4 regions of the Thermoanaerobacter kivui genome follow, and region 1 is predicted to be linked to each of the others. Evidence: riboswitches for the same ligand, from Rfam matches in the RefSeq annotation. Region 1 holds a riboswitch; each other region holds the start of a gene.
The links. A riboswitch is a leader RNA that binds a small molecule or an ion and turns the genes downstream of it on or off. The one in region 1 is predicted to bind thiamine pyrophosphate.
Positions count from the first base shown of each region.

Region 1 (7,880 bases):
ATCCATGACTTTCATGGATATGGGGAGAAAAGAGAAGACAAGTATGTGTTTGTCCCTGTAAATGAGGTCATGGTAACTTCCGTTCTTTTGCCGACAGCCTCGGGCATACCTTTTGTAGAAAAATTTACTTCTGTTTTGGAAATAGAATAAATCTCTCAAAGTTTCATCCTGAGCCGAAGCCTTCCTCTTCTATGTCATTCTGAGCCGGAGCGCAAGCCGAAGCGTAGCGGAGCCCTGAGGGGAACCGAAGGGGCTGAAGAATCTCAGACCCTAAAGGAATACCCTTTCCTTGAGATTCTTCGCCGTGCTTTGCACTCCTCAGAATGACAGGGAGGGAGGTATTCTCCACTTGTTTTTTAACTTATTCTCCATAAGCTTTTCTGTAAATATTTGCAATTTCTGAAACCAATGGCATTCTTGGGTTTGAGCCAGTGCACTGGTCTGTATAGTCTGACGACATGACGGATACATACGCTTCAATGGCGTGTGTTAAAGATCCATACCTGTGTCTTATAAATGTCCCCAATAGCTCCTTGGGAAGCTGGTGCATTGACTATAATTCTTCCTGCACGGACTCTTTTTGCAAATTCATTAATAATCTCTTGGTTTTCAGAATGTATTACTGCAGAGTGACCAAGTCCGCCGAACTCTGTCATTTTTTTAATGCTGCTTCGTACATGGTCTTTGCTGCTTCTATACTGCATTTTAATGCTTTTGGGTGAAAGCTAAAAATTATTGGATTTCTTGTTTTGATAGCAATTAAGCTTTTGAACATTGTTGTAGAAGTAGGGTTTGTAACGGGTGTTACGCCGGCTATAACTCCTACAGGTTCTGCCACTTCCATATAATTTTCTTCTAAGTTTTCACTAAGGATGCCGACAGTCTTTTTGTCTTTTATATAATTGTACACATATTCTACTGCAAAAAGATTTTTCGTTATTTTGTCTTCATAAACACCCATTTTTGTTTCTTCATGGGCTAATTTTGCCAATTCCATATGTTTTTCTACACCTGCAAGAGCCATGGCATTATTTTTTATCCTTTAATATTGTGTTATAATTAATTTACCAGTTTTTAAAGTTTTAAGGAGAGGATATTGTGCTCTACAAAAAATTTGTGTCACCTATTGGTGTGCTTACAATCTTTTCGTCGGGTAAAGGTATATGTCGCATTGACTTTGAAAATGAAGAATCTGTATTAGAGGAATTTGAAGAAGGTAGTAAGTTTTATATTGAAGAGTGTATACGTCAACTTGACCTATATTTTAGAAAGAAATTAAAAAAATTTGATTTAAAGCTGGATGTATATGGCACAGAGTTTCAAAAAGCGGTGTGGAATGAGGTTTTTAATATTCCCTATGGAGTAGTTAGGACATATGGGCAAATTGCTAAATTAATTGGCAAACCAAATGCACAAAGAGCAGTTGGGCAAGCCCTTAATAAAAATCCTATTCCCATTGTAATTCCCTGTCATAGAGTTATCGGGAGCAACGGAAGCTTGACAGGCTTTGGCGGGGGAATTGAAATAAAAAAATTTTTATTAAGACATGAAGGAGTAGAGGTTCATTAAAAATTCATGTTTCATGGTATAATAAGGGTAGAAAGTAAGGTGATGAGGATGGATTATTTAAAAATTTTAAAGGAGTTTTTTAAAAATAAGGACAATATAGTTATGGCTTTTTTATTTGGTTCTGTTGCTGTGTTTAATATATATAGACTTAGACAAGAAAGAAGGGAGATTAATTTATATAAAATGGTAGCTGTATCCTAAAACCGCCGTAAAAATTTGAGCGGTTTTTTTATTTTATTTTTTTGAAAAGCTTTAAGAAATCTTGACATGATATTATGAGAAGAGTAAAATATATTTTGCGTCCAAAATATTTGCATACAAAATATTTTAATACGAAATAATTTGCGGTGGTGAAGATGGAAGAGATAAACAATGGATTAAAGATACTTAAGCTTTTAAAACAAATAATGGATATTATAAAGCATTCTATGAAATATGAGTGTAAAGATTTTGATATTACGGGTCCTCAAGGAATGCTTATGGGCATTTTAGCTCATTACGGTGAAATGAAAGTAAGTGACTTAAGTCAGAGATTAGGGCTTTCCAATAGCACTGTTTCTGGCATTATTGACAGATTAGAAAAGCAAGGCTTGGTAGAGAGGACGAGAAGCACTGAAGATAGAAGAGTTGTTTATGTCAGTGTGACTCCTAAGTTTAAAGATACTTTTCAAAAACATTTCAAAGAAGCTGAAGAGAAGTTTGAAAAATTAATAAGTAGAGCAAGCCCACAAGACCTTAATAAAATAATTGAAGGATTAGAAGCACTGAAAAAAATATTGGAAAAACAACATGATTTATAGTGAGGAAGTATAACAAAATTAAGTAAATAAGTTGAGGAAGTAGAAATTTAAAAAGAAGTAGTTCTCACAAAAGAAATCGAGGCAAATTTTTAGGAGGAGAAGGTGTTGGTATGGTAAAACTGGCGAAATATTTAAAACCCTATATTCTGTTGATTTTTTTAGCAGTGTTCTTTATATTTGTTCAAGCAATGAGTGATTTGTCATTGCCTGACTATATGTCCAAGATAGTTAACAATGGAATACAGCAAGGTGGCATAGTAAATGCAGTGCCTGAGGCTATAAGGAAAAGCGAAATGGATAAACTTTTGCTATTTGTTACACCTGAAGAAAAGGAAGAGATTTTAAAAGATTATACATTAGTAGACAAATCCAGTCCTGATTATGATAAATATGTAAAAAAATATCCTATTCTTTCAAAAGAGCCTGTATATGTCCTTAAAAGCGTAGATAAATCAGAAATTGACAAAATAAATTTACCTATGGGGAAAGCCTTTTTAGCTGTTACAGGTGTGGAAAAAGCTAAAACCAGTGCAAAAAACGGAAGTATAGAATTTAATGGAAAGAAAATACCGGCAAATGTAGACCTCTTTGCTATGATGTCTCAATTGCCAGAAGAGCAACTTATGCAAATAAGAGATGAAATGAACAAAAAGTTTGCTTCTTTAGGTGACAATATGGTTATACAAGCTGCAACAATGGCTGTAAAAGAAGAATACAAGGCAATTGGCATAAATACAGACAAAATTCAAACTGATTACATTCTTCATACTGGCCTTATAATGCTATTGATAACTGGACTGAGTGCATTAAGCACTATTATGGTAGCATTTTTTGCATCAAAAGTGGCAGCTGGAGTAGCGAGAGATTTGAGAAGAGATTTATTTGCAAGAGTAGAGAGCTTCTCTAATGCTGAATTTGACAAATTTTCTACGGCTTCTTTGATAACAAGAACTACAAATGATATTACACAAATACAAATGCTTCTTGTAATTATGATAAGAATGGTGTTTTATGCGCCTATAATGGGTATAGGTGGTGTATTTAGAGCACTTAGCAAAAGTGTTTCAATGTCTTGGATTATAGCTTTAGCAGTAATAGTACTTTTAGGTATAATATCAGTATTGTACTCCATTGCGATGCCCAAGTTTATGCTAATGCAAAAATTGATTGATAGATTAAACTTAGTTACTCGTGAAAATTTGTCAGGAATAATGGTGGTAAGAGCTTTTAATAATCAAAAATTTGAAGAAGAGCGCTTTGACAAAGCTAATCAAGATATTACAAAAGTAGGGCTTTTTGTAAATCGTGCTATGGCATTTATATTTCCATGTATGATGCTTGTGATGAATGGAATTACTCTTTTGATAGTATGGGTAGGAGCTCACCAAATCCAAAATTCCAGCATGCAAGTTGGAGACATGATGGCATTTATGCAATACGCTATACAGATTATCTTTGCATTTTTGATGTTCTCAATGCTGTTTATAATGATACCAAGAGCATCAGTATCGGCAGAGCGTATTGCTGAGGTTTTGGCTACAGAGCCTTCTATAAGAGACCCAGAAAATCCAAAACAATTTAATGAAAATATGGCTGGAACTGTAGAATTTAGGAATGTATCTTTTAAATATCCAGGTGCTGAAGAATACGCTTTAAAGGATATAAATTTCGAGATTTTGCCAGGGCAGACAGTAGGCATAATAGGAAGAACAGGTTCTGGAAAGAGTACCTTAGTGAATTTGATCTTAAGATTTTACGATGTGACAGAAGGACAGGTTTTGGTTGATGGTGTAGATGTAAGAGAGGTAAAACAGGAAGACCTGCGTCGCAGAATAGGATATGTACCCCAAAAAAGCTGGCTTTTCAGCGGTACAATTAAATCAAATTTGAAATACGGAAATGACCAGGCTACGGACGAGGAAGTAAAAGAAGCAGCAGAAATTGCACAAGCAATGGAATTTATAAATGAAAAGACCAAGAAATTTGATTCAGAGATTGCACAAGGAGGAACAAACGTTTCAGGAGGGCAAAAGCAGAGGCTTTCCATTGCTCGTGCTCTTGTTAAAAAGCCTGAAATATACATTTTTGATGAAAGTTTTTCAGCTCTTGACTTTAAAACAGAGTCAGTTTTAAGGAAAGCCTTAAGAGAAAGGTTAAAATCAAGCACTGTTATAATGGTGTCACAAAGGGTGTCAACTCTTTTACATGCAGACCAAATAATAGTGCTTGAAGAAGGTAAAATTGTGGGCATAGGAAAACACAAAGAACTATTTAAAAACTGTCAAACTTACAGAGAAATAGCTTTATCACAGCTGTCGGAGGAGGAATTGGCATGAGTGAAAATAGAAGAATAGACCCCAAACAGATACCCAGACTTCGCGGGCCAGGAATGGGAGGCGGTCCCCATGGCATGGTTCGCGGTGGAGAAAAAGCGCGAGATTTTAAAGGCACAATGAAAAAGTTGATAAAATATTTATCAGCTTATAAAATTTCTATAATAAGTGTATTTATATTAGCAGCTCTTAGTGCTTCCTTCTCCATTGCGGGTCCTAAAATACTCAGTAAAGCCATAACCAAAATTTTTGAAGGTGTAATGAATAAAATAACAGGGCAAGGCAGTGGCATAGACTTTGAATATGTAGGAAAGATAATTCTAATTCTCATAGGCTTATATGGTTTAAGTGCTTTATTCGGATACCTGCAAGGATGGATAATGTCTGGGGTTGCGATGAAAGTTACCTATAGATTTAGAAAAGAAATTTCTGAAAAAATTAACCGCCTGCCTTTGAAATATTTTGAAAGCACAAATCAAGGGGAAATATTGTCACGTATTACAAATGACGTGGATACAATTACTCAGACTCTCAATCAAAGCTTGACTCAGATAATTACTTCTGTGACGACAGTAGTAGGCGTTTTGATTATGATGTTTACCATAAACTGGCTTATGACTTTAGTGGCGCTTTTGATAATTCCTTTGTCTTCTTTGGTAATTGCCTTTATTGTCAAACATTCACAAATGTATTTTAGAGAGCAGCAGGATTATTTAGGGCATGTAAATGGTCATGTGGAGGAAGTATATGGAGGCCATAATATAGTAAAGGCTTTTAATGGAGAGAAAAAGAGCATTGAAAAGTTTGATGTATTAAATAACACTTTGTATGGAGCAGCTTGGAAGTCACAGTTTTTGACAGGTATTATGATGCCACTTATGAATGTAATAGGAAACTTGGGTTATGTGGCGGTTACAGTTTTGGGTAGTTGGTTGGTCATAAAAAATGCAATAGAAGTGGGGGATATTCAGGCGTTTATACAGTACATCCGATCTTTTACACAGCCTATTGCCCAGATTGCAAATATTTCCAATATACTGCAACAAACTGCTGCCTGTGCAGAAAGAGTATTTGAGTTTTTGGAGGAAGAAGAGGAAGTTTCAGATAATCCACAGCCTGTAAAAGTTGAAGATATAAAAGGCAATGTTGAATTTAGAAATGTTCGTTTTGGATATAGACCTGATAAAATGGTGATAAATAACTTTTCTGCTTCTATTAAGGCAGGACAAAAAGTTGCAATTGTCGGTCCTACTGGAGCAGGAAAGACTACTATAGTGAAACTTTTAATGCGCTTTTACGATGTGAATGAAGGAGCTATTTTGATTGACGGGCATGATATAAGAGATTTTACGAGAGAAGATTTGCGTTCACTTTTTGGCATGGTGCTTCAGGATACTTGGCTTTACAATGGTACTATTATGGACAATATAAGATATGGCCGTCTCGATGCTACTGATGAGGAAGTTATAAAAGCTGCTAAGGCAGCTCATGTTGACAGTTTTGTAAAGACATTGCCAGGGGGCTATAACATGGTATTAAATGAAGAGACCACAAATATTTCTCAAGGGCAAAAGCAGTTACTAACTATAGCAAGAGCTATTTTGAAAGATCCCAAAATTCTCATACTCGATGAGGCTACAAGCTCTGTAGATACCCTTACAGAAATACAAATACAAAAAGCGATGGATTACCTTATGAAAGGACGCACAAGCTTTATAATCGCTCATAGGCTTTCTACGATAAGGGATGCTGACTTGATACTTGTCATGAACCATGGAGATATTATAGAGCAAGGTACCCACGAAGAGCTTCTTGCCAAAGGCGGTTTTTATGCAAGTCTCTATAACAGTCAGTTTGAAAAAGAGGAAGAGATGGCAAGTTAATAGCATTTAATAATCATTATTGACATATGCAGCAAAAAATGATAAAGTTAAAGTGAAAACAAAATAGGTGGTTATGTCCGCTGGGGGAGCCTTAATGGCTGAGATGGCTTTTAAGCCAAACCCTTGGAACCTGACGAGGGTAATGCCTACGTAGGGAATGCGGCTTAAAAATACCGCATTCGCGGTATTTTTTTTCAGCGAACATAGCTTCACTAACTGGAGGTGTTTTTTTATTATGTCTTACATTATAAGTATATTTTCTGATTTTGCTAAAATAAAACCGGTGACATTGTCGATTATATTGGCAATTTTGCTGGCAGCTTTTCTTCTATATCTAATGAGGAAAAGTGTTAAGTTTGACACAAAAATGTTGGTATATGGGGCACTTTCAATTGCTATTTCTTTTGTGCTGTCATATATAAGGTTTTACCATTGGCCACAGGGTGGTTCCATAACGCCTGCCAGCATGCTTCCACTTTTTATATTTGCGTATTATTATGGACCAGGTCCTGGCGTCATTGTTGGTATGGCATATGGACTTTTGCAACTTATTCAAGACCCCTTTATAGTCCAATGGGTGCAAGTACTTCTCGACTATCCTTTGGCTTTTGGTGCATTAGGACTTGCTGGCTTTTTTAGAAAAAACCTGAGTTTGGGAATTTTAGTCGGTGGATTTGGACGATTTTTCTCTCACTTTTTATCCGGAGTATTCTTTTTTGCAAGCTATGCGCCAAAAGGAATGAGTCCTATAGTTTATTCACTTTTAGTTAATGGAAGCATAATAGGTGTAGAAGTGGCAATATGTTTTGCAGTTTCACTAATTCCTCAAGTTAGAAATGCTATCGAGGAAATTAAAAAGAAAGCAATTGCTTAAAGGGGTATTTCCCCTTTTTTATTTTTTCAATGGATAGCCAAAATAATGGTATAATATTTTGTAAGAAAAAATTTAATATAAAATTAACATCCCTATAATGTTTTTTTAATGTTATCATAAGATAATTTAATCAAAGGTTATGGGAAAGCCCATGGATAAATAGGAACAGGCCATAAAAGAGTAGCAAAGGCTGTTGAAAAAGCTTTTGAAAAGTACGATAATGTATATATAAAGAATATAAAATTTAAAATCAAGAGAATTGTTGTTTGAAGACCTTGATAAACTTAAGTAAATTAAAAAAGAATGGAAGAATTGGTTTATAAAAATTCCGCTGATAGAGTGTGTGAAATTGTGCGGAAAAATTTCGATAAAAGCATTAGTGAAATGAGATTGTAGGGAGGGGATTTTGCTGATGCAAATA
Region 1 covers NZ_CP009170.1:2,159,281-2,167,160, reverse strand. The annotation lists gene TKV_RS11070 (SH3 domain-containing protein) at 1-150, shown strand, start outside; gene TKV_RS14210 (hypothetical protein) at 362-526, opposite strand; partial or broken gene TKV_RS14205 (bifunctional acetaldehyde-CoA/alcohol dehydrogenase) at 659-1,027, opposite strand; gene TKV_RS11050 (methylated-DNA--[protein]-cysteine S-methyltransferase) at 1,099-1,569, shown strand; gene TKV_RS11045 (nucleotidyltransferase domain-containing protein) at 1,576-1,770, shown strand; gene TKV_RS11040 (MarR family winged helix-turn-helix transcriptional regulator) at 1,926-2,369, shown strand; gene TKV_RS11035 (ABC transporter ATP-binding protein) at 2,480-4,705, shown strand; gene TKV_RS11030 (ABC transporter ATP-binding protein) at 4,702-6,585, shown strand; TPP riboswitch at 6,658-6,760, shown strand; gene thiT (energy-coupled thiamine transporter ThiT) at 6,821-7,459, shown strand; gene TKV_RS11020 (phosphatase PAP2 family protein) at 7,872-7,880, shown strand, end outside.

Region 2 (7,880 bases), 1.0 Mb from region 1:
AAGTGACAGTAAAAAAATTAAAAGGAAAAGGAAATATAAAAGTAAAGGTAAAAGGGAAAGAGCTGACAATAGAATAGTCAAAAAGGTATAGGCAGGTGGATAACCTGCTATACCTTAAAATAAATTGATTATGTTTTAAGGGGGGATAAGTGGAGTTAGAGTAAAATTTTAAGTTCTCAATCAGATATTTTACTATAAAATTGTGAAAGGGGAAAGTGGTAATGAGTAAAAAACTTTTAAGCATCTTTGTATTGACGATCTTTGTATTAGCTACTGTTTTAGCTGGTTGTTCATCCAGTAAAAATAATACTTCCAGTGCCAATGAGACAAATACACAAAAACAAGAGACAGCAAAACCAGTTACTATAAAATTAGGCATGTGGTCTTCATCTCCAGCAGAAAAGAAGATAGTGGATGACCAAATAGCTAAGTTTAAAGAAAAATATCCAAATATAGATGTGCAAATTGAGACAATTGTGGGAGATTACATGCAAAAATTACAAACAGAACTGGCGTCAAATACAGCACCAGACATATTCTATCTTGACAGCATGCCGGCACCACAGCTTATGTCTTCAGGAGTTTTAGAGCCATTAGATGATTATATTAAGAAATACAATGTGGATGTAAATGATTTCGAGCCAGCATTGCTTTCCGCTTTTCAGTGGGAGGGAAAAACTTATGGTTTACCAAAGGATTTCAATACTCTAGCTTTGTTTTACAACAAAGACATGTTTAAAGCGGCTGGAATAAATGAGCCTCCAAAAACATGGGAGGAATTAAGAGATGTAGCTAAAAAGTTGACAAAAGACGGTGTCAAAGGTTTGGTTTTATCAGCAGACCTTGCAAGATTTGATGCTTTTATAAATCAAAATGGCGGTTCAGTATATCAAGATGGAAAAGTTACTTTAAATCTGCCAGAGAATGCACAAGCTCTTGATTTTTATGTAGGCCTCATTACAAAAGACAAAGTTGCTGACACACCACAAAACATGGGAGAAGGCTGGAATGGAGATGCTTTTGCTGCTAAAAAAGCTGCAATGGCAATAGAAGGTGGCTGGATGATACCATTCCTCAAAGAAAAAGCTCCTGATTTAAACTATGGTATAGCAGAGCTTCCAGCAGGAAAGCAAAAATCTACAATGGCTTTCACTGTTGCATATGTGATGAATAAAAACAGCAAACATAAAGATGAAGCCTTTAAACTTATTGAATTTTTAACCGGTAAAGAAGGACAGCAATTTGTAGTAGATTCAGGCCTTGCACTTCCATCGAGAAAGTCTATGCAAGAAGGATTTAAGGAGAAATATCCTGAAAGAGCTGCCTTTGTAGATGGTGCTTCTTATGCGGTACCATGGCAATTCGGTTTGTATGGCACAAAGGTAGTAGATGCGGCTAATAAAGCCTGTGAAGCATTAATAATGAAGCAAATAAGTAGTGCTCAGCAAGCTCTTGACAACGCACAAAAGGAAGTTGGACAATAATTTAAGTAAGCAGCACCTTACTAAAATAAGGTGCTGCAATTATGATTTTTTAAGGTTGAAGGGAAGGATGTATTTATGGAAGCTAAAATGACTATGAAAAAGAGGTATTTATACGAAGCTTTGTCAGGGTATGCTTTTGCGTTGCCTTTTATTGCTTCAATATCTATTTTTTTGATAGGACCATTAATTTATGCTTTTATTATAAGTTTTAAAGAATTTTTTTTAAATCCTGAAGCAAGCCGATGGGTTGGATTTACAAATTATACAAAATTATTCAGTGACCCAACGGTTAAAAGAGCTCTTTTAAATACAACACTTTATTCTTTAGGAGTAGTACCAACACAGCTAATTATTGCCTTAATACTAGCATTAATTGTAAATTCGGATATTAAAGGTAAAACATTTTTTAGAGTTGCCTATTATATACCAACTGTTACATCCACAGTTGCAGTTTCTGTAATATTTTTATATCTATTTAAAGCAGATGGTTTAGTTAATGCTTTGTTAGCTAAATTTGGCATACAAGGGCCTACTTGGTTCAATGACGTCAGGTTTGCGCTTCCTTCTATCATGATGATGGCAATATGGTCTTCTGTAGGTAATTACATGGTGATTTTTCTTGCAGGATTACAAGATATACCATCAGAATTGTACGAGGCTGCAGAAGTAGATGGGGCTAATAAATTTCAAAGATTTTTCAAGATTACTCTTCCAATGTTGCGGCCAATAGTGTTTTTTAATCTAGTAATGTCATTAATTGGTACTTTCCAGGTTTTTGACCAAGCCTATGTAGTATCGCAAGGGACTGGTGGGCCTCTTGATGCTACAATGACAGTCGTGCTGAATATATATAGGACAGGATTTAGAGATTTTAACATGGGTTACGCTTCAGCTATGGCTTTTGTATTATTTGTAATAATCTTGATATTGACTCTTATACAGCGAAAGCTTTTCAAAGAAGAAACCTATTAGGAGGTGGCAATAGATGAAAAAGGTGTTGCGGTTTTTATTTTATACCGTTGTTGTAGGATATGCAGTAATTACACTTGGCCCTTTTATTTGGTCTATAATAACATCTCTAAAACCCACCAGTGAATTAAATACTTTTGTTGTAAATATAAAGCATTTAACTTTAGATAACTATAAAATGATAATCACAAAATTTCCCTTTTTGAGATGGTTTATAAATAGTGCTATAGTTGCAGCTATAGTGACGTTTGGAAATATGCTGTTTAATTCTATGGCAGGGTATGCACTTGCAAGAATAAATTTTCCTGGAAGAAATTTATTGTTTATGGTTGTGCTTGCTCTCATGATGGTGCCAGGACAGGTAGTGATGGTGCCGACTTATATCCTTCTCAGCAAATTAGGCTGGGTAAACACTTACATGGGTCTTACAATTCCGTTTTTGACCAGCAATTTTGGAATATTTTTAATGAGGCAATTTTTCTTATCTCTTCCCAAAGAGTTAGAAGAAGCAGCTACAATTGACGGTTTGTCACGATTTGGGATTTTCTTTAAAATAGTTTTGCCTTTGTCTAAACCTGCTCTTGCAACTCAATTCATTTTTATGTTTACTGGCAATTGGAATAGTTTCTTGTGGCCTAGCCTCTTGACGTCTAGTGATGATATGTATACACTGCCGGTAGGACTTAATTCCTTTTACGGGCAGTATTATCAATTTTGGAACCAGGTAATGGCAGGAGCTATACTTTTGACATTACCGACTATATTAATATTCTTAATATTCCAGAGATATTTTGTAAAAGGAATATCTACAACGGGATTAAAATAAACGTAACGAAGGAGGAATAAAATGGCAAGATATTGTGGAGTGATTTTTGATTTAGATGGTGTTATTACAGATACTGCAAGATACCACTATTTGGCATGGAAAAAGCTTGCTGATGAGTTAGGAATATATTTTGATGAAGTTATCAATGAGAGGCTAAAAGGTGTAAGTCGTTTAGAATCTTTAGAGATAATTTTAGAAAAAAGTGATAAAAAATATTCTCAAGAAGAAAAAGAATATTATGCAAATAAGAAGAATGAGTACTATAAAGAGATGATAAAAAAGATCACGCCTGAGGATTTATTGCCTGGAGTGGAGAGATTTATTGAGGAACTTAAAAAAAGAGGTATTAAAACGGCAATTGCTTCTGTCAGTAAAAACGCTTTTACTGTTGTTGAAAATTTAAAAATAAGAGATAAGTTTGACTATATAGTGGATGCAAATGAAATTAAGCATGGAAAACCTGACCCTGAGATATTTTTAAACGCAGCAGAGCATCTTGGCATTTCTCCTGAAAAGTGTATTGGAATAGAAGATTCTGCTGCGGGCATCACTGCAATAAAAAGAGCAGGAATGTTTGCAGTAGGAGTGGGCAATCCTGAAACGGTGAAAGAAGCAGACTTAATTTTAAAGGATTTAAGTGAAGCGGATAAAATATTAGAATTGCTGTAGTGTGGAAATATTCCCCTGTATTTGGATGTCATTTCTCAAATTAATTTAGCCTAAAACCGACAGTGTAAAATTTCTGTAGGAAAATGACGTTAAAGTTCTTCAATGATAAGTTTATCTAAAACCATCTCCTACAGTATCTTTACACTATCAGTTGACGAATACAGATTGAATTTTTGCTTGTTTGTTGTTATAATTAAAATTAAGAACAACTAAGACATTTATCATAGCTTCTTAGCAAAGTTTGCAAAATCGAATATTGGGGGGAGCTGAGCGGGGCAAAAGCTCGGCTGAGAGTAGGCACTTAAAAAAATCCCTGTGCCTTGACCCTTTGAACCTGCTTCGGGTAATGCCGGCGAAGGGAGAGAAAGAAGATGAAGCCTTTAATGCAATATTCCGGCATTAAAGGCTTTTTTGTTTAAGTTGATACAAAAATCGGTGTTTTTAAATTTAAAACCACAAGCCGCCGGTAAAAGCGGCTTTTTTATTTTGGATTTTTAGGGGTGATCAAAGTTGATAAAGGTAAATGACAAAGAGATGGATTTTAATGGCAGTGTAAAAGAGCTTTTGCTTTCATTAGGTCTTAATCTGAATGCGTGCGCTGTGCTGGTAAATGGGGAGATTGTAAAAAGAGAAAGCTGGGAAGATTTTCGGCTAAAGGATGGGGATTTTGTTGAGATTGTCAGCTTTGTTGGTGGTGGTTAAAAAAACAAATTGGTTTTAAATATTGCTTTGATAAACATAGAATTTCAAATAAGGAGTGGGAAAGATGTTTAAAATAGGCGGAAGAATTCTAAAGTCAAGGCTTTTTGTTGGAACAGGGAAGCTTCCTGATTACTCACTTATTGAGAAAATGTATAGCGAGGCTAAAGTCGAGGTTTTTGCGGTGGCAGTGAGGAGAATAGGACCAAACACAAAGCATACCAAAAATGTCTTAGAGTATATTCCAAAGGATGCAATCACCATGGTAAACACATCAGGGGCTATGAATCACAAAGAGGCAGTAAAGATTGCGCAGATAGGAAGGGAGCTGACATCATCAGATTGGGTTAAAGTGGAGATTGAAAAGGATACAAAATATCTTTTCCCTGACAACTACGAAACCTTAAAGGCGTGTGAAATCCTTGTTAAAGAAGGGTTTAAGGTCTTTCCGTATATTTATCCTGACCTGAATATAGCAAAAGAGCTTGAGCAAATTGGGGTTGAGGCGGTCATGCCACTTGGCTCGCCAATCGGCACGAACAAAGGGATTGGCTGTGAAGTATTGTTAAAACCTATTATAAACGAAGTTAAAATTCCTGTGATAATCGATGCAGGCATAGGAAGGCCATCCCATGCAGCACATGCAATGGAGCTTGGTGCAGATGCTGTTTTGATAAACACAGCAATTGCGACCTCGTCTGACCCGGTGAAAATGGCGGTTGCCTTTTCAAAAGCGGTTGAAGCAGGAAGGCTGGCTTTTGAGGTTGGGCTTTTGAAGGAATATGAGTATGCACAGGCTTCATCGCCACTTGACGAATTTATCAAAGGCTAAAAATTTTGGATTTTCAAGAAGGTGTTTTAAAGATGATGGAGTATTTAAAAGAAGCCCTTGAAGTTTACAGCCAATATGAAAACTACATTCCCTCATTTGATGAGGCAAGAGAGATTCTGATAAAGGAGTTTCTGGATAAGTCCGACCTTGTAAAGCTTTTAAACATTGAGGATGAAAGACTAATCAGGATAATGGCTAAAAAAGCCAAGAAATTGACAGAGGCAAACTTTGGCAAGGTGATTATGCTCTTTGCTCCCCTTTATATATCAAACTTTTGCCAAAATGGCTGTACCTATTGCGGATTTTCAAATTTGAAAAACTGCCCTCGTGAGAGACTTGAGAGAGAGCAGATGGAGATTGAGATGAAAAGTCTCAAAGACGAAGGGATTGACTCTGTGATAATTCTAACAGGCGAAGACAGGGTAAATTCGGATTTTGAATATATAAAAAGCGCATGCTCTGTTGCAGTAGACTACTTTTCTGAGGTTTCAATTGAGGTATACCCGCTTTTGGAAAATGAATATGAAGAGCTTGCAAAGATAGGAGTTGTTGGCATAACAATCTATCAGGAAACTTATCAAAAGGATGACTACGAAAAGCTTCATCTTTTTGGACCAAAAAAAGATTATGAGTTTAGACTTCTCACACCAGAAAGAGCACTCAAGACTGGCTTTCACGAAGCGTGTGTTGGCCCACTTTTGGGCCTTTCTCATCCCGAAAAAGATGCTTTTTGTGCAATCTTGCATGCCGAGTATTTGATGAATAAATTCCCCAAAGCCGAGATTTCTCTATCCTTTCCTCGCTTTAGGGATGCCAATACAGGTTTTAAACCAAGCTATTTGGTATCTGATAAAGAATATATAAAGTTTTTGCTGGCTGCAAGGATATATTTGCCAAGGGTTGGGATTGTGATTTCAACAAGGGAGAGAGCGGCTTTGCGTGATGCTTTAATGGATATTTGCATAACAAAGATGTCTGCAGGCTCTAAAACAACTGTCGGTGGTTATGCAACTTCAAAGGATGAAAAACTTGGACAGTTTGAAATAGACGATTCAAGAAGTGTCAGCGAAATTGTAAATGTAATAATTCAAAAAGGACTAAGACCAGAGTTTACAAACTGGGTAAAAGGTGTGGGCAAATTATGAGCTTGTTTGAGCTTATGCTAAGAAATTACTTTGATGAAAAAATGCTTGAAAAACTTGGAAAAGTAATGGTTTTGATTATTGGCTGTGGTGGTCTTGGTTCGAACATTGCAGCTATGCTTGTGAGATGTGGAATAAAAAATCTTACCATAGTTGACTTTGACAAGGTTGACATATCAAATTTAAATAGGCAAAACTATTTCTTCTACCAAGCTGGGCAAAATAAAGTCTCTGCACTTTCTCAAATTCTTACAAAGATAAATCCATATATTAGCATAAAGACTCTAAATACCAAGGTTGATGAGTCAAACATAGATAAGATTATTGCAGAATATGATGTAATTGTTGAAGCGGTTGACGATGAATGTACTAAAGCCTTGATATTTGGCAAAGCATTAGAGCACAGCAAAAAAGTGGTTTTAGCATCTGGCATTGCAGGCTTTGGCGATTGTGAGAACATCAAGGTCAAGCGGGGCAAAGGTTTTGCGATAGTTGGTGATTTTTCCACTTCAGAAAAGGATAAAAAGCCATATGCGCCAAAAGTGCTTGCGGTGGCAGCAATTCAAGCAGATGAAGTTTTAAGGATGGTGAGTGAGCTTGACAAAGAATGAAAAATTAAGGCTTTTTCAAGACTATAACATCTATTGCTTGACAGCCGAGAAATTTTCAAAAGGCCGTAGCAATATTGAGGTTGTGAAAGATATGCTTGAATCTGGAATAAAGATTATTCAATACAGAGAAAAGTATAAAACTTTAAAAGAGAAATATCATGAATGTTTGAAGATTAGAAAAATGACCAAAGAATTTGGTGCAATCTTGATTGTGAACGACCATGTGGACCTTTGCATGATGGTTGGTGCAGATGGAGTTCATATAGGGCAGAATGATTATCCAATAAAAGAGGTGAGAAAACTCCTTGGTGATGAGTATATAATCGGTGTGACAGCTCATACAAAAGAGCAAATCAAAGAAGCTGAAAGCAATGCTGACTATGTTGGTGTTGCTCCGATATTTCAAAGCTTTACAAAGGATAATCCTTTGCCTCCTATCGGGCTTGAGATGGTAAAGTGGACGGCTGAAAATTGCAAGCTCCCATTTGTTGCAATAGGTGGGATAAAAGAAGGAAATCTAAAAAGTGTTTTGGATATGGGTGCAAAGTGCGTATCGCTAGTGACAGAGATTGTTGGCGCAGATGATATTAAAAATAAAATCAAAAAACTACAGGAAATAATGATGTCTAAAAAGGCTGAGTTTTAAAT
Region 2 covers NZ_CP009170.1:794,249-802,128, forward strand. The annotation lists gene TKV_RS03975 (glycoside hydrolase family 65 protein) at 1-77, shown strand, start outside; gene TKV_RS03980 (ABC transporter substrate-binding protein) at 222-1,484, shown strand; gene TKV_RS03985 (carbohydrate ABC transporter permease) at 1,560-2,456, shown strand; gene TKV_RS03990 (carbohydrate ABC transporter permease) at 2,470-3,279, shown strand; gene pgmB (beta-phosphoglucomutase) at 3,301-3,948, shown strand; TPP riboswitch at 4,198-4,326, shown strand; gene thiS (sulfur carrier protein ThiS) at 4,459-4,650, shown strand; gene TKV_RS04005 (thiazole synthase) at 4,715-5,479, shown strand; gene thiH (2-iminoacetate synthase ThiH) at 5,512-6,624, shown strand; gene thiF (sulfur carrier protein ThiS adenylyltransferase ThiF) at 6,621-7,232, shown strand; gene thiE (thiamine phosphate synthase) at 7,213-7,878, shown strand.
Region 2: another riboswitch for thiamine pyrophosphate. It lies ahead of thiS (sulfur carrier protein ThiS); the one in region 1 lies ahead of thiT (energy-coupled thiamine transporter ThiT).

Region 3 (7,880 bases), 540 kb from region 1:
TTTTCCATCAGTGATTATATCTGTAGCGCCTGATACTGCTACTACAGCGCTATAAGTATTTGCTAAATCTTTAGCAGCCTCAGCAATATCATCTGTTCCGCTTTGAGATTCTACACCCCGTATCTTCCCACCTTTGCCTGCAAGTATTGAAATCTCAGCACTATTCCCTTTTATCACAGAAATTTTTACCTCTTCTAATATCTTTTTTGAGCTTTGTGTCCTAAGCCTTGTAGCTCCCGCTCCAACAGGGTCCAATATAACTGGTACTTTAAATCTATTTGCAGCCTTTCCTGCCTTTATCATCGCTTCTACTTGTTCATTTGTAAGAGTGCCTATATTTAAAACTAAAGCATCTGCTGCACTTACCATTTCTTCTACTTCTTCCAAGGCATGGGCCATGACTGGCAGTGCTCCTATAGCCAGTGTTATATTAGCACAATCATTGACAGTAACTATATTTGTAATATGGTGAACTAAAGGTTTTTTCTCTCTTAAAATTTTCAACAATTCTTTTTTCATTTCAAATTCCTCCTGTCATTTATCGCTTTTGTTATAACTTCTAAAAGTTTTCTGGTATTGCTTTCGATATCCCCATAAAAGACAGCTGAAACTGAAGCTATACCGTCTACTCCCGACTTTAACATGACTTCATAGACATTATCTTTTGTTATACCACCTATTGCAACTACGGGAATATTGACTGACTCTTTTATTTTTTTTAACCCTTCTATTCCAATGGCTTCCGCTTCCGGCTTTGTTGGAGTCTTAAACACCGCACCTACCCCTAAATAATCCGCTCCATCCCTTTGTGCCTTTAAAGCTTCTTCCACTGTCCTCGCTGATACCCCTACTATTTTATGAGGACCTATTATTTTTCTTACAATATCTGCCGGCAAATCCTCCTGTCCAACGTGAACTCCATCTGCATCTACTGCCAAAGCTATATCCACTCTGTCGTTAATAATGATAGGGATTCTATTTCTTTTTGTCACTTCTTTAACTTTGAGAGCAATTTCATAAAATTCCCTACTTGATATATCTTTTTCTCTCAGTTGAATTACTGTTGCACCGCCTTTTATCGCTAGTTCTACTGCTTCAGCATTATCCATATTCTTTATGTAAGACCTATCCGTTATAGCATAAAGGGTTAAGTCCATATCTCACACCTTCCTTATTTCTATATTCCAAAAATGGTTAGTAGGACCTACTCCATGCCCTATGGCCAACGAATGTTTTATAGCCCCTGTAATGTATGCTTTCGCTCTTTTTATCGACTCAACTAAATCATGGCCTAAAGCGATATTGGCAGCTATAGCTGAGGAAAATGTGCAGCCTGTACCATGGGTGTTTTTAGTATCAATCCTCTCTGATGTAATTTCATAAAACTCTTTTCCATCGTAAAATACATCTAAAGCATCACCTGTAAGATGTCCACCTTTTACAACTACTGTTTTTGCTCCAAAATCTAAAATTTTTTTAGCTGCTTCTTTCATATCGGATACACTTTTGACTTCTTTTCCGATTAACTCCCCTGCCTCCATAAGATTTGGCGTGACTACAAGGCTTAAAGGTATCAATTCTTTTTTCAAAGCCTCCACTGCTTGCGGCTTCAATAAATAGCTTCCACTTTTTGAAATCATGACAGGGTCCAGCACAACATTTTTTACATTGTAATCTTTTAATCCCTTTGCAATCATCTTAATTATGTCTTCATTAGACACCATACCTATCTTCACTGCATCGGGATACAAATCCTCAAAAATTGCCTTCATCTGCAAATACACCATATCAGGACTTATATCCTCAATTCCCAAAACTCCCATGGTGTTTTGCGCTGTTATTGAAGTAATGACACTCATGCCGTATATTCCATGGGCTGAAAAAGTCTTTAAATCTGCCTGTATACCTGCTCCTCCCCCAGAGTCAGAGCCGGCAATAGTAAGGGCTAATTTCATAAAAACACCTCCAAAATAATAAAATATGCCCACCTGTTCAGGTGAGCACTTTTTACAAACTTCGTAAAACGTGCTTCCCTGCGCAGGCATTACCCTGACAGGTTCAAAGGGTCGGGAACGAATCCCCTCTCAGCCACTTTTTGGCTCCCCTAGCACTTGTCTTATTTAGTTTTGTCCAATGCGCTTAAGTAATTATACCACAAACCTAAAAAATTCAATAATTATTTTGAAAATTTACGCTTAGCGGCTGGCTCCTCCACCGCCGGCAGAACCTCCGCCGAAGCCTCCTCCGCCGCCAAAACTTCCGCCGCCGAAGCCACCACCTCTAAAACCTCCAAAGCCTCCTCCAGAACCAAAGCTTCCCGGTCCCCACCAGTTTCCCCTTATATTTCTTCCTCCTCTTCCAAAGATAATAAATATTAAAATGAGTATAATCACTACAGCAATATCTTCCCACGATATACCGCTATCATTGCTACTTGCATTGACACTGTATTTGGAAGCATCCAGTCCCTGGAGGTCTATATTGTACTCTTTTGCAACTCTTGAAGCTATTGCCATATAACCTTCATATATGCCTTTAGAGTATTCACCCCTTGCCCAGTAAGGCAAAACAAAATCGTCCAAAATCCTTCCTGCAACAGAATCCGGTATTGCCCCTTCCAAGCCATAACCTACATCAATTCTCACTTTGCCAGATTGCCCTTTTAAAAGTCTATCTTTTACCACTAAAAAGAGAACACCGTTGTTTTTTTCTTTGTCTCCTATTCCCCACTTTCTAAAAAGGCTAAGAGAATATTCCTCTATTGGGTAATCTCCAATGCTGTCAACTGTCACAACTATTATTTGCGCCTTTGTTGCATCATCCAAAGCTTTCCCTAGTTTTTCCATCTCTTCTATATCATTTTGGGACATAAGCCCCGCATAGTCATATACATATCTAAACTGAATAGGTTTAGGTGGAACATCAGGAGCACAAAATGCTATTGAATTAAAAAAATAATAATAAAAAGGCAATTAGAAGTAAAAAAACTTTCTTTTTCATTTTAACCCACATCCTTTCGCTTTGCTCAAGCACAAATTGTAATGAAAGTGTGCTATTGAGCGATATTTTTGATATAATTTCTTTAAAATATATAGATATACTACAAAGCACGGAGGAGGGAGTGGAATTATTTTTACCACTCATTGGACTCAAGTCCGCATTTTAACATGTGTAGAATATCTTCTCAAGCACAAATAAGTGTGACTTTGATCACGTACACTAATCATTGTATAAGCAATTCCTTAGTGTTTTTGTGCTGGATATTCAGTCAATGTCTATATATTTTAATTTTTATCTCTAGGGTTGATCAATCAGTCAAGATGAAGGTTTGCAGAAAACACTATGACTTTATCAATCTTTGTGTTTCTGAGTTGGATAAAGCCATTTCTCAATTGGCCAAACCTTATCAAGACTTGATTGATATCTCTGTTACCCTACCTGGCATAACCGAAAAATCGGCAACTTATATCATCGCTGAAATTGGCACGGATATGACAGTTTTTAAATCTGACAAGCACCTTTGCTCTTGGGCTGGTCTTACTCCTTATGCCCAAATTTAACTATTTTACTTTCACACTACTTCTCCCTATCTCAATATTTTGTGATTAACTTAATTAAGCTTTAAAAATATCATTTTTTCGCTAAATTTAAACTATTTTAATGTATTACATTCTTTCGTTTAGACTCCCTTTTCACATTCATTTAATTTTCAATGCTCAAATGAAGTTTTTGACGTTTATATATTACATATTTTGTATAATTTAGTTTTTGTTTTTGATAATTTAATTTACTTTTCCTCATGTCTAGTATATTAGCATAGATAATAATAAGTATCAATACAAATTTTTAAAATATGTTGCCTTTTCTAAAAAATTAGGTTATATTATTACGCGGAGAAGCGTTAGGCCTCAAATTCGAGCAATGATTTCCGGGGAAGCTCCGTTCAATTCTAGGTACCACACGGTTTGGGTACGCTCAGCGGATCATAGCAGCAACGTAAAGCTTAATATCATTTTCAGCGGCATTACTTATAGAAAGAGTTAACATCTGATGGAAATGATCAAAGAGTGTTTCTGCATGTTTTGCCCAAAAAATAGGAAGCAGCCAATAATTTTCCTTACTCCGGCTAGTGCCATACTCTCCCATCCTTCGAATGGAAGTAATGAAACATGTACATGAGATGAGAATCTACAATTTCTTTCATCAATCTTATTCACCTGCCCTATTCTAGATCTTTGTTAAACTACATCAAGTTACAAAAACTTCTTTTTTAACAACATTATAATCAGCTTCATCATCCATACGGTTAATAACTTCAGCCAATCGTTCATTTTGTGCAACTGATACTCCTATATTGTTGATAAAGCCTGCTTCCGTTTTTAGATTCAGCCTCAGAAAAACAAAAGTGCTGAAGATGCTAATAAAGGGCGTACTACTATTGTAGTAGCCCATAGACTTTAGATTATTCGGAAGATGGATATTATTTATGTTATATCTAATTGCGTACAGATAGTATAGCGCATGTTCCTCACTGTTTTTTCTTTAACATTAACGTTGGGTTACGGGTTTTACATTAAAATTAGACCTGTATTCGGTTTCTGCCCATAATACCCTTTGAGCCACCATAGCTTCTGGATTTAGTTTGACATCTTTTAATATCATTTCTTTAAATTTGTCATATCCCACTTTGTCAATAAGGTGTCCACCATGGATGTATTCAGGTTTGTTGTTCATAACATCAGCAGAAAATGTCTCCCAGTTTTTAAGTACGCCTAAAACTACATCTTCTGTAACCCAGTTTAAAAAGATTTTTCCCATACGAGGTGTTTGCTTTCCTGTTCTGCCACCGATCAATACCCTGTAGAATTTTTTAGGGTTCCTGGTCCAAGCACCGGTTGGACACACTAGGACGCATTCGCCACAACCGACACAGCAGCAGGTATCTTTCACGATTTTTCCTTTTTCTACAGATAAAACACCCGTTGCATGACGAGCACACGCTTCTACACACTTTTTACACCCTATACAGCGTTCATAATCGTATTCAGTTTTTGTAATACCTATTATGCCGAAATCAGTGAAATGAGCTTTAGCACAGTCGTTAGGACATCCTGCTATGCTTATCTTTATATGATAGTCACTGGGGAATATGACTTTTTCTATCTTTCTAGCAAGGTCGGTTGTGTCTATATTGGCTTTTATACAGTGGCGATTGCCTATGCAAGCCATTATATTACGAGCACCTATAGTCGGATACCCGTTGTCATCAACTACCATATCAACGCCGCATAAATTTACTTCAATTTCTTCGATATATGGTCTTATATATTTGTTAACCTCATCTATATATTCATATTTGATCCCTGGTATTGACACCGTCTGCCTGAGCCCAAAGTGAAATTCTCCATTTCCCCAGGTTTCCGCAATATGCTGAAAGAGCGATAAATATTTTGCCTCTATGACACCACCAGGAACACGCATTTGGAGCATGAATTCCCCACGCACTTTTGACTGGCGGTAACAATTTTTTCGAAGTTTTTTTATATCTATATCATAACTCATATAATTATCCCTCCTATTAATCCAACAGATTTTTTGCTTTAGTATAATTAAAGACAGGTCCTTCCAAGCAAACATATGTCTCATTTATCTTGCAATGGCCACACTTGCCAACACCACAAGACATTTTTCTTTCAAAAGATAACCAGATTTTATCTTCGGTCACACCCTTCTTTAAACATTCTAAAGCAGCAAAGTGCATCATAACAGGAGGACCTACAATTACTACATTGTAATTTTCAAAATTGTTAAACGGTATTTTTTGAATGTGCTCTGTAACAAAGCCGACCTCAAAGCCTTCTATCTTATCTTTATCAAGAGTATAAATCGTGTTAAACCTTTTTCTAAAATTACTTAAATCCTCCTTGAACAGTATACTCTTTTCGTCCTTAAATCCCGCAATGAAATACAGAGAGTGTATTTCATCTGGATGTTCATAAAAATACTTTAAAAGGCTTCTGACGGGGGAAACCCCAGTACCACCAGCGATAATAACTAAATCCTTACCCTTAAAATCATCTAGAGGAAATGGATTACCATAAGGCCCTCGCATAAATATCTTATCACCGGGTTTTAAATTAAATATTTCATTGGTGACCTTTCCCACTTTTCGTATGGTGAGCTCTACCCAACCATCTCCCATCGCACTTACCGATATGGGGGCTTCTCCTACCTTAGGTAAAGATACCTGAAAGAATTGTCCATGTTTTACCTTTGCAATGGTTTCTATCCTGAAAGTATATTCATTTTCTGTTTCGCGTATAATATCGATTATTTTATGGGGAGTTGGAAGCATTATATTTCCACTCATTTACTTTACCTCCTCAATTGATGCTGTTTGCCTTATATCTTTTTTAATTGTCTCCGCTTTTTTGAGTTTTTCCACTTCATCGTACAAGCGATTAATTGTAGCAGGAAAAGATATTAATTCAGGACATCTTTCATCACATCGCCCGCATCCTACACACATGTGTTCGTCTTTAAAACGAAGTTTGTAGTCATAAATTTTATGCAGAGTTCTGAATCTCATCCGCTCTCCCGCAGTTTTTCTGAAACTTAATCCACCTGCCATTGTCGTGAAATCTTCGTGCATACAGCTGGCCTGAACCCTTCTCCTCTCGCCAACTTTTCCGTTTTCAGTGTATGTTACGTCTAATGTGGTAAAACAGCTGCAAGTTATACACACGGCGGTACAGGCTCCACAGCTTATACATCTTGAATTATAACTTTTCCACATATCGAGATCGTAAATTTTTTTTAATAACTCATAGCTATCAATTTCAGGAATATTAACTTTTGTCGGGTTAGAAGTAACAAATTCAGGAGTAAATTCTACTTCTTTTTCATTGGCAAATAAACCGGTAAATTCATTGTCTTTTATTTCTACCAATATGTTATCACTATCAAATCTAATTGCTAAACTGTAGTCGTCGGTTTTATTAGAACCCATTGAGACGCAAAAACAACTATCCCAACCTCCTTTTTTGCATTCCATTAAAATAAATTTTACTTTTTCCCGTAAACGCTTGTAGTAAATATCTTCCGTTCCCCCGTTTTTGAGAAATATGGTATCAAGTCGTCTAAAACCATTTATGTCACAAGGGCGAGCAAGTATCAGAATCTTTTTGTCATCCACTTTGCTTTCCATATATTCATCTTCAGTAAAGTAGAATAATCGCTGGGTAATCGGATATATCACTTCCTTTGGTGAGAAATCTGATTTCTCATCGTAGACTACATCCTCAATTGAATTAATTTCTGCATATCTGATCAAATCAGTGTCTGAATAACGACCACGCTTTTCAAAGCGCACAGGAGCATATATCTTATACTCTTTTTGCAATTCTTTTAAGATTTCATTCATCCTTTTAATGTTTACACAATAGCTCATCTTCCTCCTCCTCTTAACCAACTAATTTGATATAATTATAACATTCTTTGATATAATTATAACATTTACAAAAATTTTAGTCTAATAATAAATAGTTATATTATGCATAACAATTATATTATGAATGATCATTTGCATAAACTTACAATTTTGTGCGTCTATTTCTTTATACTATAGTAAACTAAACTCTAAAATTCGAAAAAATCACAAAGGCAGTAAAGCGCAAGACTTGAGGGAGTTAAATAATACCAAAATTTTCCTTTTATCTTTTCATTAGTAAAATAATATGATATTATGAATTTACCTGCTCCCGGAGATAATCGGCGAGTTCAGGAAAAGGTTCAGTGTCGACGTCTACTTTACGATTGACAATACGGCAGGGATAGAAAAGCTGATATTTGACAATTCTATAGACCTTGGCATTGTCGAA
Region 3 covers NZ_CP009170.1:303,369-311,248, reverse strand. The annotation lists gene thiM (hydroxyethylthiazole kinase) at 1-519, opposite strand, end outside; gene thiE (thiamine phosphate synthase) at 516-1,157, opposite strand; gene thiD (bifunctional hydroxymethylpyrimidine kinase/phosphomethylpyrimidine kinase) at 1,161-1,955, opposite strand; TPP riboswitch at 2,014-2,116, opposite strand; partial or broken gene TKV_RS01475 (TPM domain-containing protein) at 2,196-3,000, opposite strand; gene TKV_RS01470 (transposase) at 3,321-3,560, shown strand; partial or broken gene TKV_RS14045 (hypothetical protein) at 3,994-4,208, opposite strand; gene TKV_RS12670 (hypothetical protein) at 4,249-4,452, opposite strand; gene asrC (sulfite reductase subunit C) at 4,549-5,562, opposite strand; gene asrB (anaerobic sulfite reductase subunit AsrB) at 5,579-6,370, opposite strand; gene asrA (anaerobic sulfite reductase subunit AsrA) at 6,371-7,450, opposite strand; partial or broken gene TKV_RS01450 (LysR substrate-binding domain-containing protein) at 7,755-7,880, shown strand, end outside.
Region 3: another riboswitch for thiamine pyrophosphate. It lies ahead of thiD (bifunctional hydroxymethylpyrimidine kinase/phosphomethylpyrimidine kinase); the one in region 1 lies ahead of thiT (energy-coupled thiamine transporter ThiT).

Region 4 (7,880 bases), 360 kb from region 1:
ACCTTAGGTGAAGTCTATATTCATGGAATTGCTATAAAACCTGGAAAGCCAGTTATACTAGGAAAGGTAAACAATAAGCCTATTGTTGGAATACCAGGTTTTCCTGTTTCAGCTTATTTTATAATGGAAAACATAGTTAAGAAGCTTATCAACTTTGTTCAAGGATATGATATAAAGGATAAGAGATATATAGAAGCAACTCTTTCAAAAAGAATTATGTCATCTTCAAAATATCTTGAGTTTGTAAGAGTAAAACTTGGTTTTATAGACGGTAAATACATCGCAGCGCCAATTGAACGGGGAGCAGGTACTACAATGAGCCTTGTAAGGGCTGATGGGGTTTTGGAAATACCTGAGGAGCTTGAGGGTTATGAAAAAGGGACAAGGGTTAATGTAAACATATTAAAAAGCGAAGACGAGATTAAAAATACAATTCTTTGTATAGGAAGCCACGATTTGATACTTGATATTGCAGCAGATCTTCTTGCCAAAAGAGGAAAATTCACGCTATCTTCAGCCCATGTCGGAAGCATTGGGGGAATACTCTCATTGAAGGATAGGGAAACACATTTTGCAACAATTCACCTTCTTGATGTGGAAACGGGTGAGTATAATAAATCTTATGTGAAAAGATATATTCCAAACAGAAAAATTGCCCTTATAAAATTTGTAAAAAGAATTCAGGGGCTTATGGTTAAAAAAGGTAATCTACTAGAGATTAATTCTTTGGAGGATATTGTAAAAAAAGGTGCAAGGTTTGTGAACAGGCAAAAGGGATCTGGTACAAGGATTTTGCTTGATTATGAATTAAAAAGATTGGGTATAAATCCCAAAGACATCATAGGTTATGATAGGGAAGAATATACTCATATTTCGGTTGCAGCACAAATAGCTAAAGGAAATGCAGATGCTGGACTTGGGGTATTTTCTGCTGCTAAGATTATGGACCTTGATTTTATTCCGATAGCAAATGAAGAGTATGACATTGCAATTCCCGTTGAGTACTTAGAACTTGAAGGGGTAAAGCAGTTTTTGGAGGTTATAAATTCAGAAGAATTTAAAAATGAGCTTGATAAGCTTGGAGGGTATGACTATAGCAATTTAGGAGAAATTATCATTATCGAGTAAAGGAGAGTTTTTATGAGAGATAGGTTAGGAAGAAATGTTGATTATTTAAGAGTTTCTGTTACGGATAGATGTAACTTAAGGTGCATTTATTGTATGCCGGAGGAGGGAATACCCAAAAAAGATCATAATGAGATTCTAAGGAACGAAGAAATTTTAAAAATAATTAGGATTTCAGCAGAACTTGGCATTAAAAAGGTAAGGTTTACAGGAGGCGAGCCACTTGTAAGGAAGGGAATTGAGAACATAATTTATGAAACATCAAAAATAAAAGGCATTGAAGACATTGCACTTACAACTAATGGAACAAAACTTTATGAAATGGCAGATACTTTAAAAGAAGCAGGACTTAAAAGAGTTAACATAAGCCTTGATAGTCTTAAAAAAGATCGATACCGTATGATTACAAGGCTTGGGAATATTGATGATGTATTTAGGGCTATTGACAAAAGTTTATCTATTGGACTTGAACCTGTAAAAATTAATACGGTTGTAATAAAAGGTATAAATGACGATGAAATTTTTGATTTTGTAAAACTTGCCGATGAAAACCCGCTTCATATCAGATTTATTGAAATAATGCCGATAGGTGAAGGAGCAAAATTCAAAGATAACTATATATCGTCGGATGATTTAATAAGTAGCATTCCCGGACTGACTCCGGTTGAAACAGAACCGGGTAACACTGCAAGGGTTTTTAAAAGAAAAGGAGCAAAGGGAACGGTTGGTTTTATTGCACCTTTGTCATGTAAATTTTGTTCAAGTTGTAATAGGATTAGACTTACTGCAGCTGGAACTATAAAACCTTGTCTGCATTCAAAATATGAAGTAGATATTAAAAGTTTTTTAAATGATGAAGACAAGATAAGAGCAATGCTGGAACATGCAATCTTAAGTAAGCCGGCAGGGCATAATCTTGAAAAGGAAATAAGCCAGAATCAAAAAATGATGTTTCAAATAGGGGGATAGTATATGAATTTAACACACATTAATGAAGAAGGTAGAGCAAGAATGGTCGATGTTAGCGAGAAAGCTGAGACAAAAAGAGAAGCTGTTGCAATAGGAAGTATTTATATGAAAAATGAAACTTTAAGAAGAATACATGAAGGAACTATTAAAAAAGGAGATGTCCTAGCTGTTGCACAGGTTGCAGGTATTATGGCTGCGAAAAATACATCTCATATGATTCCGATGTGTCATCCTATCATGATAACCGGATGTGATATTAGTTTTAATTTGGATTTTGAGAATTCAAAGATTGACATTAAAGCAGTAGTTAAAACTGTTGGACAAACAGGGGTTGAGATGGAGGCATTGACTGCAGTTACGGTTGCAGCTCTTACGATTTATGATATGTGTAAAGCAATAGATAGAGACATGGTTATAAGCGAAATAATGCTTGTGAAAAAAAGTGGTGGAAAATCAGGCCTTTATGAAAGGGAGGTTTAATAATGGCAAAGGTGGTGTCAGTTAATATTAGCAAAAAGAAAGGAACTGTAAAAAAGCCTATAGAAAAGGGATATTTTAGAGAAAACCACGGGCTTGAAGGAGATGCTCATGCTGGAAGGGGACACAGGCAGGTCAGTCTTCTTGCAGAGGAGAGTATAGAAAAGATGAAAGCAAAAGGCATTTGGGATTTGGCTGCAGGAAAATTTGCAGAAAATATAACAACGGAAGGAATTGAACTTCACACTTTGCCGGTAGGGACAAAACTTAAAATAGGAGAAGAGGTTATTCTTGAAATCTCTCAAATAGGGAAAAAATGTCACGAAGCTTGTGAGATCAGGAAAATTACGGGTGATTGTATACTGCCGATGGAAGGGATATTTGCGAGGGTGTTAAAAAGTGGGTTCATAAAACCCGGAGATGAGATTATAGTTATAAATGAATAAAATTGTGGAACTCCAAAAGATAATTTTTATCTTTTGGAGTTTTGTATTTTAATAGATATTGTTATAATTGCATTTATTTGTGATTTCTTATGTGACTTTCCGAACAATTCCTTTTTTGATTGAAAAAATTACACGGTTAAAAATTTAAATTCAAGAAATTTCAAAAAACACTCATGTGTTTATTTTGTGATAATGTTATCTTGTAAACTATTATGATAGTTTAACAGGAGTTCGGGGCGAATACAAGGGGGTAATTTACGAAACTGTGCCTTTTATTAAACCTAAAAAAGCTAATGCTGAAGACAACGTTAAGAAGGAGAAATCTACTTACAGACCACCCGATACCCATTATTACAAATACAGTCGTAACAATGTAAGTATGTCAGTTATACTAACAAGTCATAGGTGGGGTTCCAAGGTATTCGCTGACAATTTTCATGGCGCAGAATTTTCCACACATGCTGCAAGTTTTGGCTGTAGATACGTTTTTATTGATGCGATATTTAAAAGCTTTATCAGGGTCTATAGAAAGCTTTATTTGCTCATCCCAGTCTAAAGCTTTTCTTGCTTTAGCCATAGTCAAATCTTTTTCTTTAGCGCCTTTTACACCTTTTGCGATATCTGCAGCATGGGCAGCAATTTTTGCTGCAATAACTCCTTCTTTGACATCTTCCATATCGGGAAGTCCGAGATGTTCTGCAGGTGTGACATAGCAAAGGAAATCTGCACCGGCAGCTGCTGCAACTGCACCGCCAATTGCCGCGGTTATGTGGTCGTAACCGGGGGCGATATCGGTTACAATAGGACCGAGTACGTAAAAAGGGGCGTTGTGACAAAGCTGTTTTTGAAGTTTTACATTTGCTTCAATTTGGTCAATTGGCACATGCCCAGGTCCCTCTACCATTACTTGGACTCCTGTTTCGCGAGCCCTTTTGACAAGTTCACCAAGGATGATGAGCTCTTGTATTTGTGCGCTATCTGTAGCATCTTCGAGACAACCGGGACGCAGTCCATCTCCTAAACTTAAAGTTATGTCATATTTTTTGGCAATATCAAGAAGTCTGTCAAAATGCTCATACAAGGGATTTTCTTTGTCATTGTAGAGCATCCAGCCGATTGTAAAGGAGCCGCCGCGACTTACTACATCCATCACTCGGCCGTTGTCTTTAAGCTTTTTCAATGATTCAAATGTTAGACCACAGTGGACTGTTATAAAGTCTACACCATCTTCCGCCTGTTGTTCTATGACTTCAAAAATAAATTCTTCAGGCATGGCAACGATGCTGCCGTATTTGTACATGGATTCAACAGCTGCTTGATACATGGGAACAGTACCTACAGGTACAGGGGAATTTTCAAGTATTTTTCTACGAGATTGATTAATGTCGCCGCCTGTGCTTAAATCCATTACCGCATCTGCTCCAGCTTTTACAGCAACATTTAATTTTTCAATTTCTTTGTCAATTTCGGGATATGCATCAGAGGTTCCTATGTTGGCATTTACTTTTGTCGATAAACCCCTTCCTATGCCTTTGGGAATGAGGTTTTTGTGGTTGATGTTTGATGGTATTACTATTTCTCCTTTTTTAACTCCTTCTAAAATAAATTCTTCGTCCACTCCTTCATACTCTGCGACTATTTTCATCTCTTTTGTGACAATGCCTGAAAGGGCATATTCCAATTGTGTCATAACAAAACCTCCTTAAAAATAAATAAACCATGGGGATTATAGCCATGGCAGATGACCACATCCCTACGCAGGTACTAACCTAACAGGTTCGATGGGTTAAAAGGCAACACCTTTTTCTCAGCCGGTTACGCCGGCACCCCATGTGGCAAATATTAAATTTTTATAATCGATAGGGTATAAATATTGCAATACTATTATACCACTAAAAAAAATCGGTGTATATTAAAATTTGAAAAAATTTAAGAAAGAGTAAAAAAAATTCTTGACTTTATAGTTTCAAAGTGATAACATAAATTACAACGTGCAAAATTGAATATATTACACACAAACCTCTTATCAAGAGTGGTGGAGGGACTGGCCCGATGAAACCCGGCAACCGGCATTTATATGCGTCTGGTGCCAAATCCTGCAGGTTAGGTTATCTAACCTGAGAGATGAGAGGAGTGGCGGATTATTAGGCCCTCTTCTCATTTTGAAGAGGGCCTAAAAATTTATCGGGAGGTGTAACATGACAGTAAAAATCGGGTTATTGGGACTTGGAACAGTAGGAACAGGAGTATATAGATTGATAACTTCAAGAGGAGGTCATATAAAAGAGAGCACTGGGTTTTATCCTGAAATAAAAGGGATACTTATTAAAAATCTCAACAAACCAAGAAAAGTAAATGTGCAAGGACTTCTTACACAGAATGCTGAAGAAATTTTAAAAGATAAAGAGATAAAAATAGTCATTGAAGCAATTGGAGGCGTTCATCCAGCTTATGAATATGTGAAGGAAGCTTTGTCTGAAGGTAAACATGTTATAACTGCAAATAAAGAGTTAATAGCCAAACATGGAGAGGATTTAAATGAAATAGCGGAAAAAAATGGAGTATTTTTAAAATGCGAGGCAAGCGTTGGAGGAGCTATACCTATACTTCATCAAATCGATAGATTAAAAATAACGGATGAAATTGATTTTGTAGGTGGAATAATAAATGGCACGACTAACTATATTCTTACGCAAATGTCCACCAAGGGGAAAAGCTATGAAGAAGCGCTTATTGAAGCCCAAGAATTAGGGTATGCGGAATTAAATCCCGATTATGATGTAAAGGGTTTTGATTCACTGTATAAACTGATTATTCTCATGCGCAAAGTATTCAATGTAAATGTGCCAGTAAATTCTATAACGAGAAGTGGAATTGATGGGATTACAAAAGAAGACATAAACTATATCGCCAAATGGGGGTATAAAATAAAATTACTTGCGTGGGGGAAAAAAGTCAAAGATAACATTTTTGCAGGAGTAGAACCGGTAGTAGTGGAAGAAAGCAATATTTTATCAAAAGTAAGCGATGTAAATAATGCAATTATATTGAAAGGAGATAGTTTTGGAGAATACGTCTTTGTAGGAAGAGGAGCAGGAGAACTTCCTACTGGGGATGCTGTTGTAGCAGATTTACTTGATGTACTATTAAATTACAACATTAAAGGTAATAATGTAGCAAAGTTTCTTCCAGTTTCTGAAGGCAGCTTCACAGATACATTTTATATAAGATTTAAAATGCACAAAGGAGATATTTTGAATCTACAAGAAATTTTAAATTTCTTTAAGAGAGAAGGAGCTTTAATTTTGGAGTCTTCATATGAAAATGATATTTTTGTAGCTGTAATTAGAGTAAAAGCAAATATTAATGCATTTGTAAAAAAAATAAAGGATGAAAAAATTGCAGAAATAAAAGCAATTTATAAAGTGCTACAGGAAGATATAGATGAGGGACAATTAAAAGAGTTTGAAGATTTGGTAGAGGTAATTTGAACTAGGAAAGGAGATAGAAATATGCCTAAAAAATATGGTTTTTCTACTTTGGCAATTCATGAAGGTTGGGAGCCAGACCCGACCACAGGAGCTGTAGCGCTTCCTATATATCAAACTTCATCTTTTGCTTTTAAAAGTACAAAGCACGCGGCAGATTTGTTTGCCTTAAAAGAAGAAGGATATATTTATACCCGAATGATGAATCCCACTATTAACGCTTTTGAAAAGAGAATGGCAGCTTTAGAAGGTGGGGTAGGTGCTCTTGCTGTATCTTCAGGGCAAGCTGCTATAACATTAGCTGTTACTAATATAGCAGGGATGGGAGACGAAGTGGTCTCTTCTACTAATCTTTATGGGGGTACTTACAACCTTTTTGCAACTACTTTAAAGAAGTTTGGAATAAATTTTAAATTTGTGGACCCCAGTGACCCTGAAAATTTTAGGAGGCAAATAACAGATAAAACAAAGGCTTTATACGTTGAAACTATTGGCAATCCCAAGATTGATGTTGCTGACATTGAAAAAATAGCAGAAATTGCACACACTGCAGGAATTCCTCTCATTGTAGATAATACTTTTGCAACTCCTTACCTTGCACGGCCTATCGAGTTTGGGGCTGATATAGTGGTACATTCGGCGACTAAATTTATAGGTGGACATGGGACTTCTATAGGTGGAGTTATAGTAGATTCTGGAAAATTTAATTGGAACAATGGAAAGTTTCCAGAACTTACAGAACCAGATCCAAGTTATCATGGTATAAGGTATGTAAAAGATGTAGGTGAAGCGGCTTATATTGTAAAAGCGAGGGTGCAGCTTTTAAGGGATTTGGGTACTGCTTTGAGTCCCTTTAATGCATTTTTATTCGCACAAGGATTAGAGACTCTATCTCTTAGGATGGAAAGGCACAGTCAAAATGCTTTAAAAGTTGCAGAGTTTTTAGCTTCTCATCCCTACGTTTCGTGGGTGAATTATCCAGGACTTAAATCAAGTCCTTATTATGCTTTGGCACAAAAGTATTTGCCAAGAGGTCAAGGAGGAGTTTTGACTTTTGGCATAAAAGGTGGATTAAAAGCAGGCATTAAGTTTATAGAGAGTTTAAAATTATTTACTCATCTTGCTAATATAGGGGATGCAAAGTCTTTGGTTATACATCCAGCCAGCACGACTCATCAGCAGTTATCAAAAGAAGAACAGTTAGCTTCTGGTGTTACGGAGGATATGATAAGACTTTCTGTAGGACTTGAGGATATAGAAGATATATTAGAAGACCTTGATAATGCCCTTTATGCATCGCAAAAATAGATAAGGAAAGGTTGATGTAGATGATAGTTGAGGAAAAAAAGGTTACACTAAAAGGGAAAAATATATT
Region 4 covers NZ_CP009170.1:1,797,767-1,805,646, reverse strand. The annotation lists gene TKV_RS09075 (molybdopterin biosynthesis protein) at 1-1,128, shown strand, start outside; gene moaA (GTP 3',8-cyclase MoaA) at 1,141-2,094, shown strand; gene moaC (cyclic pyranopterin monophosphate synthase MoaC) at 2,098-2,574, shown strand; gene TKV_RS09060 (MOSC domain-containing protein) at 2,577-3,017, shown strand; gene thiC (phosphomethylpyrimidine synthase ThiC) at 3,409-4,707, opposite strand; TPP riboswitch at 4,751-4,858, opposite strand; SAM riboswitch class I at 5,038-5,148, shown strand; gene TKV_RS09050 (homoserine dehydrogenase) at 5,216-6,508, shown strand; gene TKV_RS09045 (homocysteine synthase) at 6,530-7,813, shown strand; gene metX (homoserine O-acetyltransferase MetX) at 7,834-7,880, shown strand, end outside.
Region 4: another riboswitch for thiamine pyrophosphate. It lies ahead of thiC (phosphomethylpyrimidine synthase ThiC); the one in region 1 lies ahead of thiT (energy-coupled thiamine transporter ThiT).